DNA from 3 places in the Psychrobacter sp. AOP22-C1-C5 genome. Region 2 is predicted to be linked to each of the others. Evidence: predicted binding sites of a transcription regulator. Region 2 holds the regulator's gene; each other region holds the start of a gene.

Region 1 (5,880 bases), on a different contig from region 2:
ACGTTTTGGGTGATCTTCATGGAGCAAAATTTTGGTCCACACATGGAGCAAAAGTGCGCGGATTTATGAGCGTCTTTTGGCAAAGTTTCGTCATGAAATTCACGTGCCGTATCAGGATCAAGCGCCAGATTGAATTGATCGTCCCAGCGGAACTCAAAACGTGCTTTGGATAAGGCATTGTCACGTGCCTGTGCGCCGGGATGTCCTTTTGCAAGGTCAGCGGCATGGGCGGCAATCTTATATGTAATAATGCCGTCTTTGACGTCCTTTTTATTAGGCAAACCCAAATGCTCTTTAGGGGTGACGTAGCAAAGCATGGCCGTACCAAACCAGCCAATCATCGCCGCACCAATGGCGCTGGTGATATGATCGTATCCTGGTGCAATATCAGTCGTTAAAGGTCCTAACGTATAAAATGGCGCGTCTGCACACAGCTCAAGCTGTAAATCCATATTTTCTTTAATACGGTTCATCGCCACGTGTCCCGGCCCTTCAATCATGACTTGTACGTCATGTTGCCATGCCACTTTGGTCAACTCACCCAAGGTTTTAAGTTCGCCAAATTGCGCTTCGTCATTGGCATCTTGCAAACAGCCAGGACGCAGACCATCACCTAAGCTAAATGCCACATCATATTGCTTCATAATCTCGCAGATATCTTCGAAATGCGTGTATAAAAAGCTTTCTTTATGATGCGCAAGGCACCACTGCGCCATGATAGAGCCACCACGGGACACGATCCCTGTTAAGCGATTCGCGGTCAGCGGTACATAGCGGAGCAGGACACCTGCGTGAATGGTGAAGTAATCAACGCCTTGTTCTGCTTGTTCAATCAAGGTATCACGGAAAATCTCCCATGTGAGATCCTCTGCTACACCATCGACTTTTTCGAGTGCTTGATAAATGGGTACGGTGCCAATCGGCACAGGCGAATTGCGAATCAACCATTCGCGCGTTTCGTGGATATGATTGCCCGTTGATAAATCCATGATAGTGTCCGCGCCCCAACGCGTCGCCCATGTCATTTTTGATACCTCTTCATCAATGGAAGAACCAAGCGCTGAGTTACCGATATTAGCATTGATTTTCACCAAGAAATTGCGACCGATAATCATCGGTTCGGACTCAGGGTGATTGATGTTATTAGGGATGATGGCGCGTCCAGCAGCAACTTCACTGCGCACAAATTCAGGCGTGATAATTTTGGGTGTATTGGCACCAAAACTTTCACCTTCATGTTGACGCCTATCGGTCAGCTCATGCTGCTTTTGGGTTTCGCGAATGGCAATATATTCCATCTCAGGCGTGATGATGCCGCAACGGGCGTAATGCATTTGCGTGACATTGCCTGAGAAACCATTGCCTGTCTTAGCGCGACGTGGCTTATCGATATGAGCGAATCTTAGGTTGGCTGTGCTGATATCGCGGGCGCGTGCTTGTCCGTATGAGCTGGATAAACCGTTTAATTGTTCGGTGTCGCCGCGTTCTGCAATCCAGTCGGCGCGCAATTTTGGTAGGCCACGAGTTAAGTCGATATCGACGGTGGGATCGGTATAAACACCTGAAGTGTCATAAACATAAAACGGTGGGTTTCGTTCCCAATTTGCCTCATCCGTGCCTTGAATAGGTGTTGGATCAAGAGTGATTTCGCGCATGGGTACTTGAATATCAGGACGCGTGCCTTCGATATAGACTTTTTTGGAGGCGGGGAGGATACGATGCAGATCGCGAGCGTCTTCTTCAAAACGCGTGTCACCTGCTGCACGGTGGGCAGGGGTTTTTAGCGCCTCTGATTTTTTGTCCGTTTTACTGCTCGACTTATCAGCAGGTTTCGGAATAGCAGACGTGTCATTATCTGGAGTGTAGATTTGGGTGGTCTGTACGTTTGAATGTGTCATATGCTGTCCTAGCGTGTTGGTTTTTGAATAAAATCAACACCGCCAGTAGCTGCGGGGGTGGCGCTATGGGATACAGACAAATGCAATCATAAAGCAGACAGACTATCGCACTGAAAGTGGTAAGTCGTCTTTAGACGATTGCTAGGCACAGCTAATTATTAAAACCATACGTCCGCAGATAAAAACGCTGCTAAACATTGGCAATAATAAAAAGGCATTTCTGCGCGCCCTTTGTACATATAGAACATAGGCTTAAGACTTCCCTGCGTCGGTACTAACCGCATCAGGTTCGGCGGGTGATCTCTCAGCGAATGTATCAAGGCGACTACTTTAAAAAAGTAGGCCAATAACACACCGCACCCCGAGTCTGTCAGTGTTGTAAATCAACTTTATACTAGCAAAATTCTACCCTGACGGCTAATGGTATTTAGGAAAGATATTCTGCTAAAAAGGGAATGCAGCATGAATGATACAAATCCCCCGCAGCTTCGGTCAGCAATAACGCAGCAAGCAAGAAAAATATGTACCACTCACGTACCATCATGTCGCCTATCTGTTTTTTACTATTGACGATAGACGCCTGAAAAAAGGTTTAATGAATGTGAGCGAAAATGAAAGATAAAAGTGGTTGTCATCAAACTGTCATAAAAACTTGTCAATATATCCCGCATGTCACAAACAATGTTTTTTTGTATCGTTGTTAAACTTTAGGAGTCCTACATGCGTTATTCATTATTAGCAGTGGCCGTCAGCTGTACATTAGTACTTACGGCATGTAACAAATCGACTGATACGACAGAGCCAGCTGCTGATACTAGTAGTGCTCCTGTTACAACCACTGAAACTACTGGCAATGCAACTACCGGTGCCGCCCCTGCTGCTGGCACAGGTTTTAAATCTGCTGAAAATATCGCAATGAACATCACAGGCGCTGGCGCTTCGTTCCCGCAGCCTATTTATGCTAAATGGTCTGCTGACTATAACGCTGACACTGGTGGTCAGGTTAACTATCAATCAATCGGTTCTTCTGGCGGTATCAAACAAATCCAGTCAAAAACAGTAGACTTCGGTGCTTCTGATGCGCCTATGACTCCTGAAGAGCTTGAGGAAGCGGGTCTTATTCAGTTTCCAACGGTCATCGGCGGCGTAGTACCAATCGTTAATATCGATGGTATTGAGCCAGGCGCGTTGAAGTTGGATGGTGAAACCCTAGCCAATATTTATTTGGGTAAAATTAGCAAATGGAATGATCCTGCTATCACAGCATTGAACCCAGATTTAACGCTACCTGATGCAGCTATTACGACAGTATTCCGTTCAGACGGTTCAGGTACAACCTTTAACTTCACAGATTATTTGGCTAAAGTTTCAACTGATTGGAAGGATACAGTCGGTGTTGATAAAACGGTTAAATGGCCAACGTCTGCGACTGGTGCTGGTGGTAAAGGTAACGAAGGCGTTTCAAGCTACGTCAACCGTATGAAAAACTCTATCGGCTATGTTGAGTATGCCTACGCTAAACAAAACAACATGTCACACACAGCGCTTAAAAACGCAGCTGGTAACTTCGTACAGCCTTCTGCAGAAACGTTTGCAGCGGCAGGTGACATTGACTGGTCAAAAGAAGAAGGTTTTTACAAAGTTATTACCAACTCTGAAACTGCTCAAGCATGGCCAATCGCTGCAGCGACATTCATCTTGGTACACAAACAACCAGAGAATCCTCAGCAAGTGGCTGGCGTATTGAACTTCTTTGATTGGGCCTATAGCCAAGGCGATGATGATGCCATGGCATTAGATTATGTTCCTTTCTCAGATACTGCTGTAGCACTATTCAAAGCAAAATGGAATGACGTAAAAGGCAGCGATGGACAACCTGTTTATAAGCCAGCACAGTAACCAGTTTATTCTAATCATTGTTTAATAATGTTCCAGTTACCCTCTCAAATCACTATTCTCCGGTAGTGGTTTGAGAGGTTTTATCACAGCAAATTTAATCTTCATCTTGATGGATTGTACTGATAAACATATCCACTTCTGCTTTTTAAGTTTGTTGTCATAAAACCTGCGTAATTCTTCCAATATTTTGACTCGATCTATTCAATGCTGAGACACTTATGAATGACTTAAGGTCCCAATTGGCTAAACAAAGACGTTACGATACGTTGTTTGTCAATGCAACCAAGGCTTTTGCCATACTTGTACTCTTATCTCTAGGCGGTATTTTACTTTCCTTAATCGTTGGAGCATGGCCGAGCATTCAAGAATTTGGTCTTGGCTTTTATACCAGCAATAACTGGGATACGGTTTCTAATGAGTATGGTGCGTTAGCGCCTATTTACGGCACATTAGTGACATCGTTTATTGCCATTATGATTGCCGTACCAGTCAGTTTTGGTATTGCCATATTTTTGACTGAGATGTGCCCTAAGTTTTTAAAGAAACCTCTTGGCATTGCTATTGAGCTGCTGGCAGGTATCCCCTCCATTATTTATGGTATGTGGGGATTGTTTGTATTCGCGCCTTTCTTTGGCGATCATATTCAGCCATGGTTTATTGAACATGTGGGGCCGTTGCCTATTATTGGTAAGCTGTTCACTGGTGCGCCAATGGGACTGGGCTTGTTCACCGCATCATTGGTGCTTGCCATCATGATTATTCCTTTTATCGCTGCCACCATGCGTGATGTTTTTTCTGTTGTGCCAGACTTATTAAAAGAGTCAGCTTATGGCATGGGCGCGACGACTTGGGAAGTTATGTTCAAGATTATCTTGCCTTATACCAAAGCGGGTGTCGTCGGCGGTGTCATTTTGGGACTGGGACGAGCACTGGGTGAAACGATGGCAGTGACTTTCTTAATTGGTAACGCCTTTAACATCAGTCCAAGTTTGTTTACGTCGGGCGTCACGATTACCTCAGCCTTGGCGAACGAGTTTGCTGAAGCTTCTAGTGAGCTACATCTGGCTTCTTTACTACATTTAGGCTTAATCCTATTTGTCATTACCTTCATTGTGCTGTCTCTTGCGAAGCTTATGCTCATGCGCATGGACAATAAAGCAGGCAACCGATAGTCATTCGGCGGCCTGAGATTTTGATGGTTATCGGTATTGACAAAAAAACGGGACACAAATTTTATGCTTTCTAACAATACAATCAATGCGCCACTGCCAGTTAACACAGGTTTTGAAGGTCGTTATAACCGAAGCCTCTATAACAAGCGCCGCTGGACCAATAAACTTGGTCTAGGCTTTGCAATGTCGGCGATGGTTTTTGGTTTGTTTTGGTTATTTTGGATTCTATTTACACTGTTTGTTGAAGGCTTTCAAGGCATCGTACAACTGCCAGTATTTACCGCCGATACGCCGCCGCCGATGAGTCCAGGCGGTTTGCGTAATGCCATCGTCGGTTCAATCATGTTGGCGTTCTCAGGATTGTTTATTGGCGCACCGATTGGATTGATGACAGGTGTGTATTTGTCTGAATTCTCTCAAGGCAGTATGCTTGGCAAAGTGACGCGCTTTTTAAATGATATTTTGCTCTCAGCGCCATCAATTGTTATCGGTCTCTTTATCTATGCACTAATGGTAAAAGGCCAAAATTTTTCTGGTTGGGCAGGCGCGTTGGCATTGGCATTGATTGTCATCCCTGTAGTCGTACGTACCACCGAAAACATGCTCAATCTGGTGCCAAACAGTATCCGTGAAGCGGCCTATGCACTGGGTACGCCTAAGTGGAAAATGGTGACGCAGGTGACTATTAAGGCGGCAAAAGCGGGTCTGACCACAGGTGTATTATTGGCGTTTGCTCGTATCACTGGTGAGACAGCACCGTTACTATTTACTGCGCTGAACAATCAATATTTCAGTACGGATATGGGTCAACCGCTGGCCAACTTGCCCAATACCATTTATCAGTTTGCGATGAGTCCTTACGAAAACTGGCACACACTTGCATGGGCAGCAGCACTTCTGATTACCACTTC
Region 2 (5,880 bases):
CATTATTTGGCGCAGCAGAATCGTAGCGTGGTTTTATTGTTCGGCGTTGAGGTACACGTCTGCGTGATGCAAACGGCACTGGATTTACTCGATAATGGCATGCAACCTGTCATCATCGGCGATGCGGTCGGCTCACGCTATCCTTATGATAAAAAGCAAGCGATTCGCCGTATTCGCCGTGCAGGTGGAGTGATTAGCACCGTTGAGTCTATTTTGTTCGAGCTGTGCCGCAGTAGCCAAGATCCTGCGTTTAAAACCATTAGCAATTTGATTAAGTAGCTGACTGATCGAATAAAGCGTCAGGGAGTTAATTGCGCAATTTTGGCATTAACCCTGCATTGATGTATTGGCCATTTAAAATCATCTTCATAGAGACAGCGCTTGATAATACAAGCGCTGTCTTATTTTTAATCAGAGAAAAATATGTCTACAAACACGTATAAATCGCTGACCAATCCAGCAATTGCCTCAAATATTGATATCGATAATGTCATCCATTTTTTATTAGAACTCGATGCGCTCAAACGTGTCAATCGCCGCAGTTATGTCACCAGTACCACGCGCCGAGAAAATTCTGCTGAGCATTCTTGGCATTTGGCGATGGCATGTTGGTCTATCGCTGAGCTGTTTGAGTTGGATGTTAATCATGAAAAATTACTCAAGATGGCGATGGTTCATGACTTGGGTGAGATTGACGCGGGAGATACGTTTTTATTCGCAAGCAGTCGTAGTTCAGCGCACCTTGAAGAGCGGGCAGGTATCGCTCGACTACAAGCAGAGCGGGGCAATGGCATCACAACTTTGAATGAGATTTGGGAGGAGCAAGAAACGGGTAGTAGCAAAGAGGCTGAACTGCTTAGAGTGGTTGATCGTTTGTTGCCGTTTTTGCTCAATCTTAATACTGATGGTAAAACATGGATTGAGTCTGAGGTAACGCGCTCACAAGTCGCAGGTGCATTGGCATTTATTAAAGACAGTTTCCCTACCATCCATGATTGGCTAACGAAAAATATTGAATATGCAACTGAGCAAGGGTGGCTAGTAGATTTATAAAAGGTCAGCGTTATCGTCTACCTATTTTATAATTTATACTTAAAACGTCTGAGCTAAAATAGTAATGGTTCGTTTAACAAAAAAGAGAGTGATACATGATAGTACCTGTAACTTATAGAACATTATACAAGTCGCTGGTTTTTATAGGTGTGCTGGGCTTTGCGCAATTGGCTCAAGCGGGTTCGCCCCTCAGTAGTGGCGATAAATTGGCGCAGGATGCCAAAAAACAGATCGGTGTTACCACAAGTTATGATCCAGCTTATCGTAAACTCGAATTTCCGCGCGGCGATGTACCCATAGAAACGGGCGTCTGTACCGATGTCGTTATTCGCGCCTATCGTTTGCAAAATATGGATCTACAGCAGCTGGTTAATCACGACATGAAATCCAATTGGTCTGCTTATCCAAAAAATTGGGGACTCAAGTCAACCGATAAAAATATCGACCACCGCCGTGTACCCAATCTCGAAGTATTTTTTGCAAGGAATGGACAGACGTTATCGATTACTGATAAAGCCAGCTTTCAAACAGGCGATATCGTGTCATGGCGTTTGCCAAAGAGTAACTTACCTCACATAGGTATTGTCTCAGACAAGGTAGCAGCTGATGGGACGCCGCTGATTATTCATAATATCGGACAGGGCACACAAGAAGAAAATATTTTGTTTGCTTATCCTATAAAGGGCCATTTTCGTTATTAATTGCTGTCCGTAATCTAGCCGTGCTTATTATAGTCAATCCAAAATAAAAGTGGTACATACAGTCGTCATGTTCTACTGGTATAAATTTTCCTCGCTGGCGGTTCGCAAGCGTGACAGATGCTTCGCAAAATTTACACCAGTGGAACCGTACTCTTTTTAAGGTGAATCGACTATATCGCCCCGTCCTTCTTCTGCAAATCAATAGTAAATAAAAAGCCCAACGACACGTCATCATCTACGTCTCATTGGGCTTTTTTATTCGTTAGGATAGCGCAAGTTTACGGGGCAGTAGTGACGCCTAATAGCTCGCCCATTTTTACCACACTGTTGGCTTTCATGCTGTCTTGCCAGTCTGCTTTCGCCGCTTTTGGTAGCACGACGATAGCCGTTGATCCCAAATAAAAACGTCCAAGTTCATCGCCTTTTTCAAAGCGCATGTCATGGTCTGCTTCTTGTATGTCATCAGTACGGTTAATTTTGCCCGTCGCTACTGTCTCGATACCCGCGACAATCATCGCACCAACCATCACTACTGCTGCTTTGCCGTATTTGGTATCAAACATACACACCAGACGCTCATTACGTGCGAATAAGTCAGGCACGTTAGCAGCCGTGACAGTATTGACAGAAAACAACGTACCAGGCACATAACGAGTCTTGGTCAACGTACCAGCGAACGGCATGTGGACACGGTGATAGTTACTTGGCGCGAGATAAACGGTCGCAAAACTGCCGTCGGCAAAATAACGACCATCTTCACTATCGGCAAGCAGTTGTCCAACATCATAATAGCGACCTTTTGCTTGGAATAATTTATGGTCGTCAATCTGCCCTAGCTGAGAGATGATACCATCCGCAGGACTGACGATGCCGTCAACTGTGGCATCGATGGGACGAGCGTCTTCTTTAAGCTCACGCGTAAAAAAGTCATTGAAGCTTTCATATGCATTAAGGCTTTGGCGCTCATACTCATCCAAGCTGACGTTGTACGCTTTGGCAAAGCTGCGAATGAACGTGCGTTTAACATACGGGTGACGACTGGCGGCCAAACGCCCAGCGACTTTACTCAGCTGCTGCTGCGGGACAAGCTGTTGTAAGGTTGTGAATAAATTCATAATAAGGCTACCAAGATAAGGTTTGATGTAATAAGTCATAGGCAAATGAATGGCAGTATTTTACCATGGACAGCGTATGATTGTATGACCATAATCTATAAGGAGTCTGTAAATGAAAGCACTTATACAACGAGTACGCCGTGCTAGTGTCGAAGTCGATGAGTACTGTATCGGTGCCATTGAGCAAGGACTGCTGGCTTATATTGGTTTGGGGCATGAGGATGACCTACAAACCGCGCAGCGAATGATTGACAAAATTCTAACGTATCGTATTTTTGAAAACGAAGATGACCCTGCTAAGAGCGGTAAACTTGATAAAAATGTTCAGCAAGTGGGTGGCGGGTTATTGCTGGTATCGCAGTTTACCTTGATGGCAAAAACAGACAAAGGACGTCGTCCTGATTTTGGGTGCGCGATGGCACCTGAGGCCGCGCAGGCTCTATTCGCCCAATTGGTTGATTATGCTAAAACACAACACCCTACCGTTGCTACTGGTCAGTTTGGGGCGGATATGCAAGTTGAGAGTATCAATGACGGACCACTAAACTTTTTATTAGAAGTGCGTTAAGCTATATGACATATATGACACATAAAAAATGAATGTCATCAAGTTGTCACAATTAATTCGTTTAATAGCCAGAAGACGGCGAATGTCTATCGCCTTTTTTACATGCCAAATTTTGTACTCTAACACTGAGAATGCTGTATGTATAATGAGCAAATTTTGATTGTTGAAGATGAACCTGCAATTCGTGAAATGGTTGTCATGACACTAGAGATGGCTGGGTTTGATAGTCTGCAAGCAGCAGACGTGTCAGAGGCGCATCAACAAGTAGTGGATCATAGACCAGCGCTCATTTTATTGGATTGGATGTTGCCGGGCGATAAAAGCGGGGTGGATTTTTGTCGCATGCTAAAGAACGACGATCTACTCTCTGAGATACCCGTCATTATGCTGACCGCCAAAAGCGAAGAAGACAGCAAGGTACATGGCCTTGATGCGGGTGCCGATGACTATATGACCAAGCCGTTTTCTACGCGTGAATTGATATCAAGAATCAAAGCGGTGTTGCGCCGTAGTAATGCGCTCAGTAGTGACAAATCTATCGAAATAGGAAAGCTTAGCTTAGATCCAAGAAGTCAACGCGTGACAGCGGCTGGTCAAGTCGTGGATGTTGGTCCTACCGAATATCGGTTGCTGGCATTTTTTATGAGTCATCCAGAGCGCGCCTATACGCGCACACAACTGCTAGATCAGGTATGGGGCGGCAACGTCTATATTGAAGACAGAACCATTGATGTACATATCAAGCGCTTGCGTACATTACTACGGCCCTATGATTGTGATACCTTGATACAAACCGTTCGCGGTACAGGCTATCGATTTTCTAATCTTATTACACCCATATAACTTACTATAAGCAGTCTCACCGCAGTCGCAACTTAATAAAACAGCGAATGGTGGTAAGGATGATGAATGAGCAAAATAATGACAATAAAGAGTGATCTACAGAGTCAGTCAGAACCAGTCTCTCACGACCATGCTTCAAATCAGCTGACAAAAATCAGAAGTGCTCTACGAGCCTTAAGAGATGCAGTGATTTTGCTCAATGAAGATGACAATTTGGAGTGGTGGAATCAAGCCGCTCAAGACTTATTGTTATTGCAGTCGGGTGATGAGGGCAAGAGTATTTTTGATTTCATCAGGGTACCTGAATTTCGCCAGTATTATCAGGCAACCACAACACACGATGATGGCGTGCATATAGAATCGTGGCAAGACCCTAAACGATATCTAAAATGTGAGCTCACACCTTTTGGTGATGAGAAGTTGCTGATTATTTATGACGTGACGCGTTTGCAGCATTTAGAAGAGATGCGTCGCGACTTTGTGGCCAATGTCTCGCATGAATTGCGCACACCATTGACAGTCATGATGGGTTATCTAGAAAACTTCTCAGATCAACCTGATATGCCGCCCCATTGGCGCCGTGGTTTTGAGCTAATGACTCAGCAGACTGCTCGCATGAATAGAATCGTTAATGACTTATTGTTGTTGTCTCGAATTGAAATCGAAGAGACGCACGAGCTTAACTATATTGACATGACCAGACTACTGACCAACGTCTATGATGATGCGCAGGCGTATAACCAAGAGTACGGACATATTATTCACTTGCAAATAGACACGTACGATGGGTTATATGGCTCAGAGATGTACCTGAACAGTGCCTTATCCAATCTCGTGATTAATGCGATTAAGTACACACCAAAGGGCGGCAATATCGCTATTAGCTGGACAAAAACCTCAGAGGGTTGCCGATTTGCTGTAGAAGACAATGGTATCGGCATTGCACCGCAGCATATTGCGCGTTTGACTGAACGCTTTTATCGTATCGATAAAGGTCGCAGCCGAGCGACAGGTGGTACAGGATTGGGGTTAGCCATTGTGAAACACGTCTTGTATCAACATGATGCTGCCTTGCAAATTGAGTCGGTAGAAGGGGTGGGGTCGACATTCAGTATGGTGTTCCCAGCAGCTTATATTCGACCTGCTTCTACGAGCTGATATTAATTCTTTTGCTCTGGCTGTACTCAATCACTTGTTTTTTGCATTAGTGGATATGGGTTAACAGCGCTGCCATTAATATAAATCCCATAATGAAGATGGGGCGGTGTGCCTTTTGCGTTGCCACTGTCACCGACATAACCGATGACGTCGCCAGCATTCACCCAGTCATTAGGAGAGATGTCAGCGTAATCTTCTAAATGCGCATAGTAATGTCCTGCACCCCCTGGTCCAACCACCACCACCACGCGACCACCTAAATTGTTTTCGCCGACTTTGCTGACGATGCCTTGCGTTGTGGTCTGTATCGGTGTACCTCGTGCGGCAAAAATATCAATCCCTTCATGTGAGCGGCCTTGGCTACGCGCAGCGCCCCACGTATCGGTCAAGCCTTGTCCAGGCAGTGGATTGGGTAAGCTGTTTTCTGTGGGTGGTTCTTGTT
Region 3 (5,880 bases), on a different contig from region 2:
TACTTGTCATCGTCAATAAATGCGCTTAGCGCAGACAACACATAGGTTATCATTATTCTACAACCTAGACATTTATTTAGTGAATGGCATTCCCTTGTTTATTTTATTATTTGATAGTAGGATGAGATTTTGCTTTAGTCATATTTTATCTCACTAATTATTCTATTTTACTGCTTAATAGTCACGTAATCATTGATAGTGCATATTATAACAATTGCAAACGCGATCTAAAGTAATAGATGTGCAGACAAGATTTGCTTGGCTTCATTTGGATAAAAGCCATGAGCGCCGCGATAGCTAGACGCTACATTTATATAAGACAATAAGTTTGCTTCGTATGTCATCTAAGTTGGGAACAGATGCCAGACCGACAATATTCTTCAATCATTGCGGCAGTAATTTCGTATTTAAAAACCTCACGAACAGATAAGGATAACAACATGAGCCAGTCTTCTAACGCCAATCGTATTCAAAAAGGCAGCCTTGCCATTGACCAGCAGTTGTATGACTTTATTGAAAACGAAGTGCTGCCAAAAGTCGGTGTTGATTCAGAGAGTTATTGGTCAGGTTTTGAAAAAGTCATTAGAGAATTCACCCCGCGCAACAAAGCGCTGCTAGAAACTCGTGACAAAATTCAAGCACAGATTGATCAATGGCACCTACAACACCCTACCAAAGACGGCAATATTGATTATCCTGCTTATAAAACATTCTTACAAGAGATAGGCTACCTATTGCCAGAAGGCGATGACTTTACGGTCAGTACAGAAAATGTGGATGATGAAATTGCCCACATCGCCGGACCGCAGCTGGTAGTACCAGTACGTAATGCTCGTTACGCACTGAACGCAACCAATGCACGTTGGGGCAGCTTGTACGATGCCCTATACGGTACTGATGTCATCAGTGATGAAAATGGTCAAGAAGCCAAAGGTGGTTACAATCCAACTCGCGGCGCTGCAGTTGTCGCGTATGCCAAAAAATTCTTAGATGAACATTTTGCTTTGGCATCAGGTTCTTATAATGATGTGACAGGTTTTAGAGTGGTTGATGGGCAGCTTGAAATTGTTCAAGGAAACAATAGTACACAGCTAAAAGATCCGGCTCAGTTTGTTGGTTTCGTAGATGAAGCCGAAAAACCAACAGGTATTTTATTAAAAAATAATGGCCTGCATGTAGAGATTCAGATAGATACCAACCATCCGGTCGGCAAAGACGATCCAGCAAACATTAAAGACGTGCTTCTTGAGTCCGCGATTACGGCCATCCAAGATTGTGAAGATTCAATCGCTGCCGTTGATGCAGAAGAAAAAGTGGAAGTGTATCGTAACTGGCTCGGTTTAATGAATGGTGACTTGCAAGAAACTTTTGAAAAAGGTGGCAAGACGAGCACTCGTCGACAAAACCCAGACCGCGAATACAATACGCCAGATGGCGGCAAGCTAATCTTGCCGGGTCGTTCTCTATTGCTCATCCGTAACGTTGGTCACTTGATGCAGAACCCTGCAATCTTGGTTGATTTGGGAGAGGGCTTCGAGGAAATCTTTGAAGGACTGATGGACGGTTTGGTTACGCCGCTGCTGTCGCTCAATGACCTGCAAGGCAGAAGCGAGTTATCGAACTCGCGCAAAGGCTCCATGTATATTGTTAAACCAAAAATGCACGGCCCTGAAGAAGTAAAAATGGCCAATGACTTGTTTAATGCCTCAGAAGATTTATTGGGCTTAGAACGTCATACCATTAAAATTGGCATCATGGATGAAGAGCGTCGCATGACGGTCAATCTAAAAGAGGCCATTCGCCAAGCAAAAGAGCGCGTCATTTTTATTAATACAGGCTTCCTCGATCGTACGGGTGACGAGATGCATACCAGTATGAATGCAGGGCCGTTCGTGCCAAAAGGCGAGATGAAGTCGCAGGCATGGCAGCCAGCGTATGAGCAGTGGAACGTTGATATTGGCTTAGAGACAGGGCTACAAGGCCATGCTCAGATTGGTAAAGGCATGTGGGCAAAACCTGATGAGATGAAAGAGATGATGGACACCAAGTCCGCACATCCAAAGTCTGGTGCTACCACTGCTTGGGTTCCCTCACCGACGGGCGCAACCTTGCACAGTATGCATTATCATGAAGTGAATGTCGCTGATGTACAAGACAGCCTAAAATCTCGTAAACGTGCAAGCTTAGACGATATCTTAACCATTCCATTGGCAAAAGACACCAATTGGACAGAAGAACAAAAGCAGCAAGAGATTGAAAACAATGCTCAGGGTATCTTAGGTTATGTGGTGCGCTGGGTGAATCAAGGGGTAGGTTGCTCTAAAGTACCAGATATCAATGATGTTGGTCTTATGGAAGACCGCGCGACGTTACGTATTTCAAGTCAGCATATCGCTAACTGGTTGCACCATAATGTGGTCAGTGAAGATCAGGTGATGGACACGATGAAGCGGATGGCAAAAGTCGTCGATGAGCAAAATGCTGATGATCGGGATTATCAGCCGATGGCTAATGACTTTGAGCACTCGTATGCCTTCAAAGCCGCCTGCGATTTGGTCTTTAAAGGGCGTGAGCAGCCCAGTGGCTATACTGAACCATTGTTGCATCAAGCGCGCCTCGACTTAAAAGCCAATTGCTAAGCCAATTTGCTCATCGCAACGCCTATTAAATAAAACATATCGTTTTTATAAGCGCTATTTATCCACGGGTAAGTAGTGCTTATTTTTGTGAATTAAAGGTACGTTACGAAGCGATTGTGTTCTCTATTATGTGACTCATCGGGCATTTTCTTACAATTGTTAGCCTTAAATGATAGAAACAATATTTACCGAATCTCACATTTAAAAAGCGAAAAAATATGTTGCAAATTATGTCAAAGTTGTTATGCTTGTATTCGAAGTATGAGTTTGGTAACGGATGTTACGCAACGGAACGATAAAGACCAAAGTTTACATGGCAGTTACGTTTTTGATCTAAGTTATGTAAGTCATGGTTTTTTTCATCTTACTGTAATAGAACTTCGCCACACTTGTTTCTGACTAATCTCGGTAGCCAGTTACACATTATATCTTTGAGGATTTGTGACGATACCATTATGAGCATCAGCTAATAATAGCTAGCTTATTACTAAAATTGTAAAGTGGAGATACCCCATGAAAAAACTACTTTTAGCTACAGCAGTTGCTGCCCTATCTGTATCTGCAGCCAATGCAGCTCCGACTATCTATGGTAAAGCATTCTTAGCTGCTGACTATGAGAACGCCGATTTTGATTCACGCGTTATTGGTGGAGGGGATGATTTTGATGAAGACACGTTAAAAATCAACTCTCATTCTTCACGTCTAGGCTTTAAAGGTTCTGAAGCCATGACTGCTAACACTGACGTCATTTATCAGTTAGAGTATGGCACAAGCATCGATGGTGACAATGCTACGTTCACTAATCGTGATACATATCTAGGTATCAACAACAAACAGTTTGGTCAGTTCCGCGTTGGTAAAAACCAATCTAGCTTAGACAAAGTTAACAACGTTGTTGTTAACCAAGGTTATTGGGATAACCTAGGCACAAACGAAATGGAAAGCGACGTTGTTGAAGCGTTAAACATGGCTGATAGTAGCCGTATCAACAGCTCAGTTATCTGGACTTCACCAAAGTATGATGGTCTGCCATTACAACTTTCTGCAATGTATAGCTCTGACGATAAAAACTACAACAACGATGCAGGTTTCGGCGTTGCAGCGATGTTTGATCAAGGTACTGGTTTCACCGCTGGTGTTGCGTATGACAAAGATCAAAACATTGATGGTGATATCATCCGTGGTACCGCTTCTGTTGATTTAGGTAAATACATCGCGGCGCCTGTAACAGTTGGTGCCCTATACCAAGTAGCAGATTATGACTATGATCGCTCTACTAGCAAAGAAAAAGGTCTAGTTTTAAGTGCTTTAATGGGCTTAACTAACTTTGCTCGTCCAGCAAACGTTTACGCACAGTACAACAAAACTGACAACTTGAATGGTTGGGATGGTTCAGATTCAGACCAGATCGTTGTTGGTGGTCAGTACTTCTTTAAAGACAACATCATCATGCATGGTTATGCTGGTGTGAACAGCGCTGATGATCTTAAAACATTAAGTACAGATGACGGCGCTATGGTAACTACCAGAGGCGATGCTAAAGTAGTTGTAGTTGGTACTGGTCTAGAATACAAATTCTAATCTAACCATTAGAATCTGATTAAAAAAACTCATCCTTCGGGGTGAGTTTTTTTGTTATGAGTATTTAAGTAGTTAGTGGTGCATAAGAACGCCAAGCCAAAAATGAAGAGTTTCAAAGAGTTTGTACTTTTACCCTATATTTTATGGCATATTTTTAGTAAAATCCTTCTTTACCAATTACCGACAGAATACTATGACCAAGTTTATATTTGTGACCGGTGGGGTAGTGTCCTCACTAGGAAAAGGTATCACCGCAGCGTCTCTAGCAGCGGTCTTAGAAGCACGTGGCGTGACTGTCACCATGACCAAAATGGATCCGTATATCAATGTCGATCCAGGTACGATGAGTCCGTTCCAGCATGGCGAAGTATTCGTGACCGAAGATGGCGCGGAGACCGATTTGGATTTGGGCTACTATGAGCGCTTTTTACGTCATTCAAAAATGAGTAAGAGCAATAACTTCACTAGTGGTCGCATCTATCAAAATGTCTTGAATAAAGAGCGCCGTGGAGAGTATCTTGGTGGTACTGTGCAAGTTATTCCACATATTACTGATGAGATTAAAAGTAAAATCTTGACCAGTGGTGAAGGCTACGATATCGCTATTATCGAGATTGGTGGTACTGTCGGTGATATCGAATCGTTACCCTTTATGGAAGCGGTACGTCAGATGCAAGTAGAGCTCGGCCGAAACAGAGCCATGCTGATGCATTTAACACTGGTGCCTTATATTGCAAGTGCAGGCGAGACCAAGACCAAACCTACCCAGCATTCAGTAAAAGAGCTGCGTTCTATTGGTTTGCAGCCTGATATCTTAATCTGTCGCTCTGATCATCATATTTCACAAGACAACCGTCGTAAGATTGCGCTATTTACCAATGTAGAAGAGCGTGCGGTTATCATGTGTGAAGATGCACAAAGTATTTATCAAATACCGCGTACGCTTCATGAGCAAGACCTCGATGACTTAGTCTGTGAGCGCTTTGGCCTTGATGTACCAGAAGCGGATTTGAGTGATTGGGATAAAGTAGTTGAAGCTCAGCTCAATCCTGAGAAAACGGTTACTGTAGCCATGGTTGGTAAATACGTCGAGCTACCTGATGCCTATAAGTCTATCAATGAAGCTTTATTACATGCAGGTATCACTCATAAACTTGATGTCAAGATTGATTATATAGACGCTGAAGTTTTAGAGAGCGACGACAATTTGTTTGCCCGTCTTAGCAGTGCTGATGCGATCTTAGTACCTGGCGGTTTTGGAGAACGCGGTACTAATGGCAAAATTAAAGCCATTACTTATGCACGTGAAAATAACGTGCCGTATTTGGGTATCTGCCTTGGTATGCAACTGGCGGTGATAGAATATGCGCGTAATGTCCTTAAGATTGATGCCAATTCTTCTGAGTTTGATCGCAAGACAGCAGAGCCGATTATCGGTCTTATCACTGAATGGTTGGATGAGCGCGGCGAGCTACAGATTCGTAGTGATGATTCAGACCTTGGTGGTACGATGCGTCTTGGTGCGCAGCAAGCTGAACTGGTCGCGGGTAGTAAACTGAGCCAAATCTATGGCGCTAGTAATATCACTGAGCGTCATCGCCATCGTTATGAGATGAATAATCGTTATATCGAGCCATTAGAGCAGGCTGGCATGACCATC

What was found. Region 2 encodes PhoB, which activates phosphate uptake and scavenging genes when phosphate is short. Its sites were predicted from a motif close to TGTCATNAANCTGTCATAA; they were not measured.
Region 1: the regulator PhoB is predicted to act here: its motif matches at 2,528-2,546, upstream of pstS (phosphate ABC transporter substrate-binding protein PstS).
Region 3: the regulator PhoB is predicted to act here: its motif matches at 2,997-3,015, upstream of ACT3TH_RS03025 (porin).

What each region holds. Positions count from the first base shown of each region.
Region 1 is NZ_JBQSYC010000003.1:82,701-88,580, forward strand. It holds gene thiC (phosphomethylpyrimidine synthase ThiC) at 1-1,898, opposite strand, end outside; TPP riboswitch at 2,142-2,272, opposite strand; gene pstS (phosphate ABC transporter substrate-binding protein PstS) at 2,619-3,797, shown strand; gene pstC (phosphate ABC transporter permease subunit PstC) at 4,016-4,969, shown strand; gene pstA (phosphate ABC transporter permease PstA) at 5,153-5,880, shown strand, end outside.
Region 2 is NZ_JBQSYC010000011.1:47,401-53,280, forward strand. It holds gene ACT3TH_RS12170 (isochorismatase family protein) at 1-279, shown strand, start outside; gene ACT3TH_RS12175 (HD domain-containing protein) at 424-1,053, shown strand; gene ACT3TH_RS12180 (DUF1287 domain-containing protein) at 1,149-1,754, shown strand; gene asd (archaetidylserine decarboxylase) at 2,033-2,869, opposite strand; gene dtd (D-aminoacyl-tRNA deacylase) at 2,982-3,437, shown strand; gene phoB (phosphate regulon transcriptional regulator PhoB) at 3,576-4,280, shown strand; gene phoR (phosphate regulon sensor histidine kinase PhoR) at 4,347-5,438, shown strand; gene ACT3TH_RS12205 (M23 family metallopeptidase) at 5,465-5,880, opposite strand, start outside.
Region 3 is NZ_JBQSYC010000002.1:132,816-138,695, reverse strand. It holds gene ACT3TH_RS03030 (malate synthase G) at 441-2,639, shown strand; gene ACT3TH_RS03025 (porin) at 3,153-4,220, shown strand; gene ACT3TH_RS03020 (CTP synthase) at 4,414-5,880, shown strand, end outside.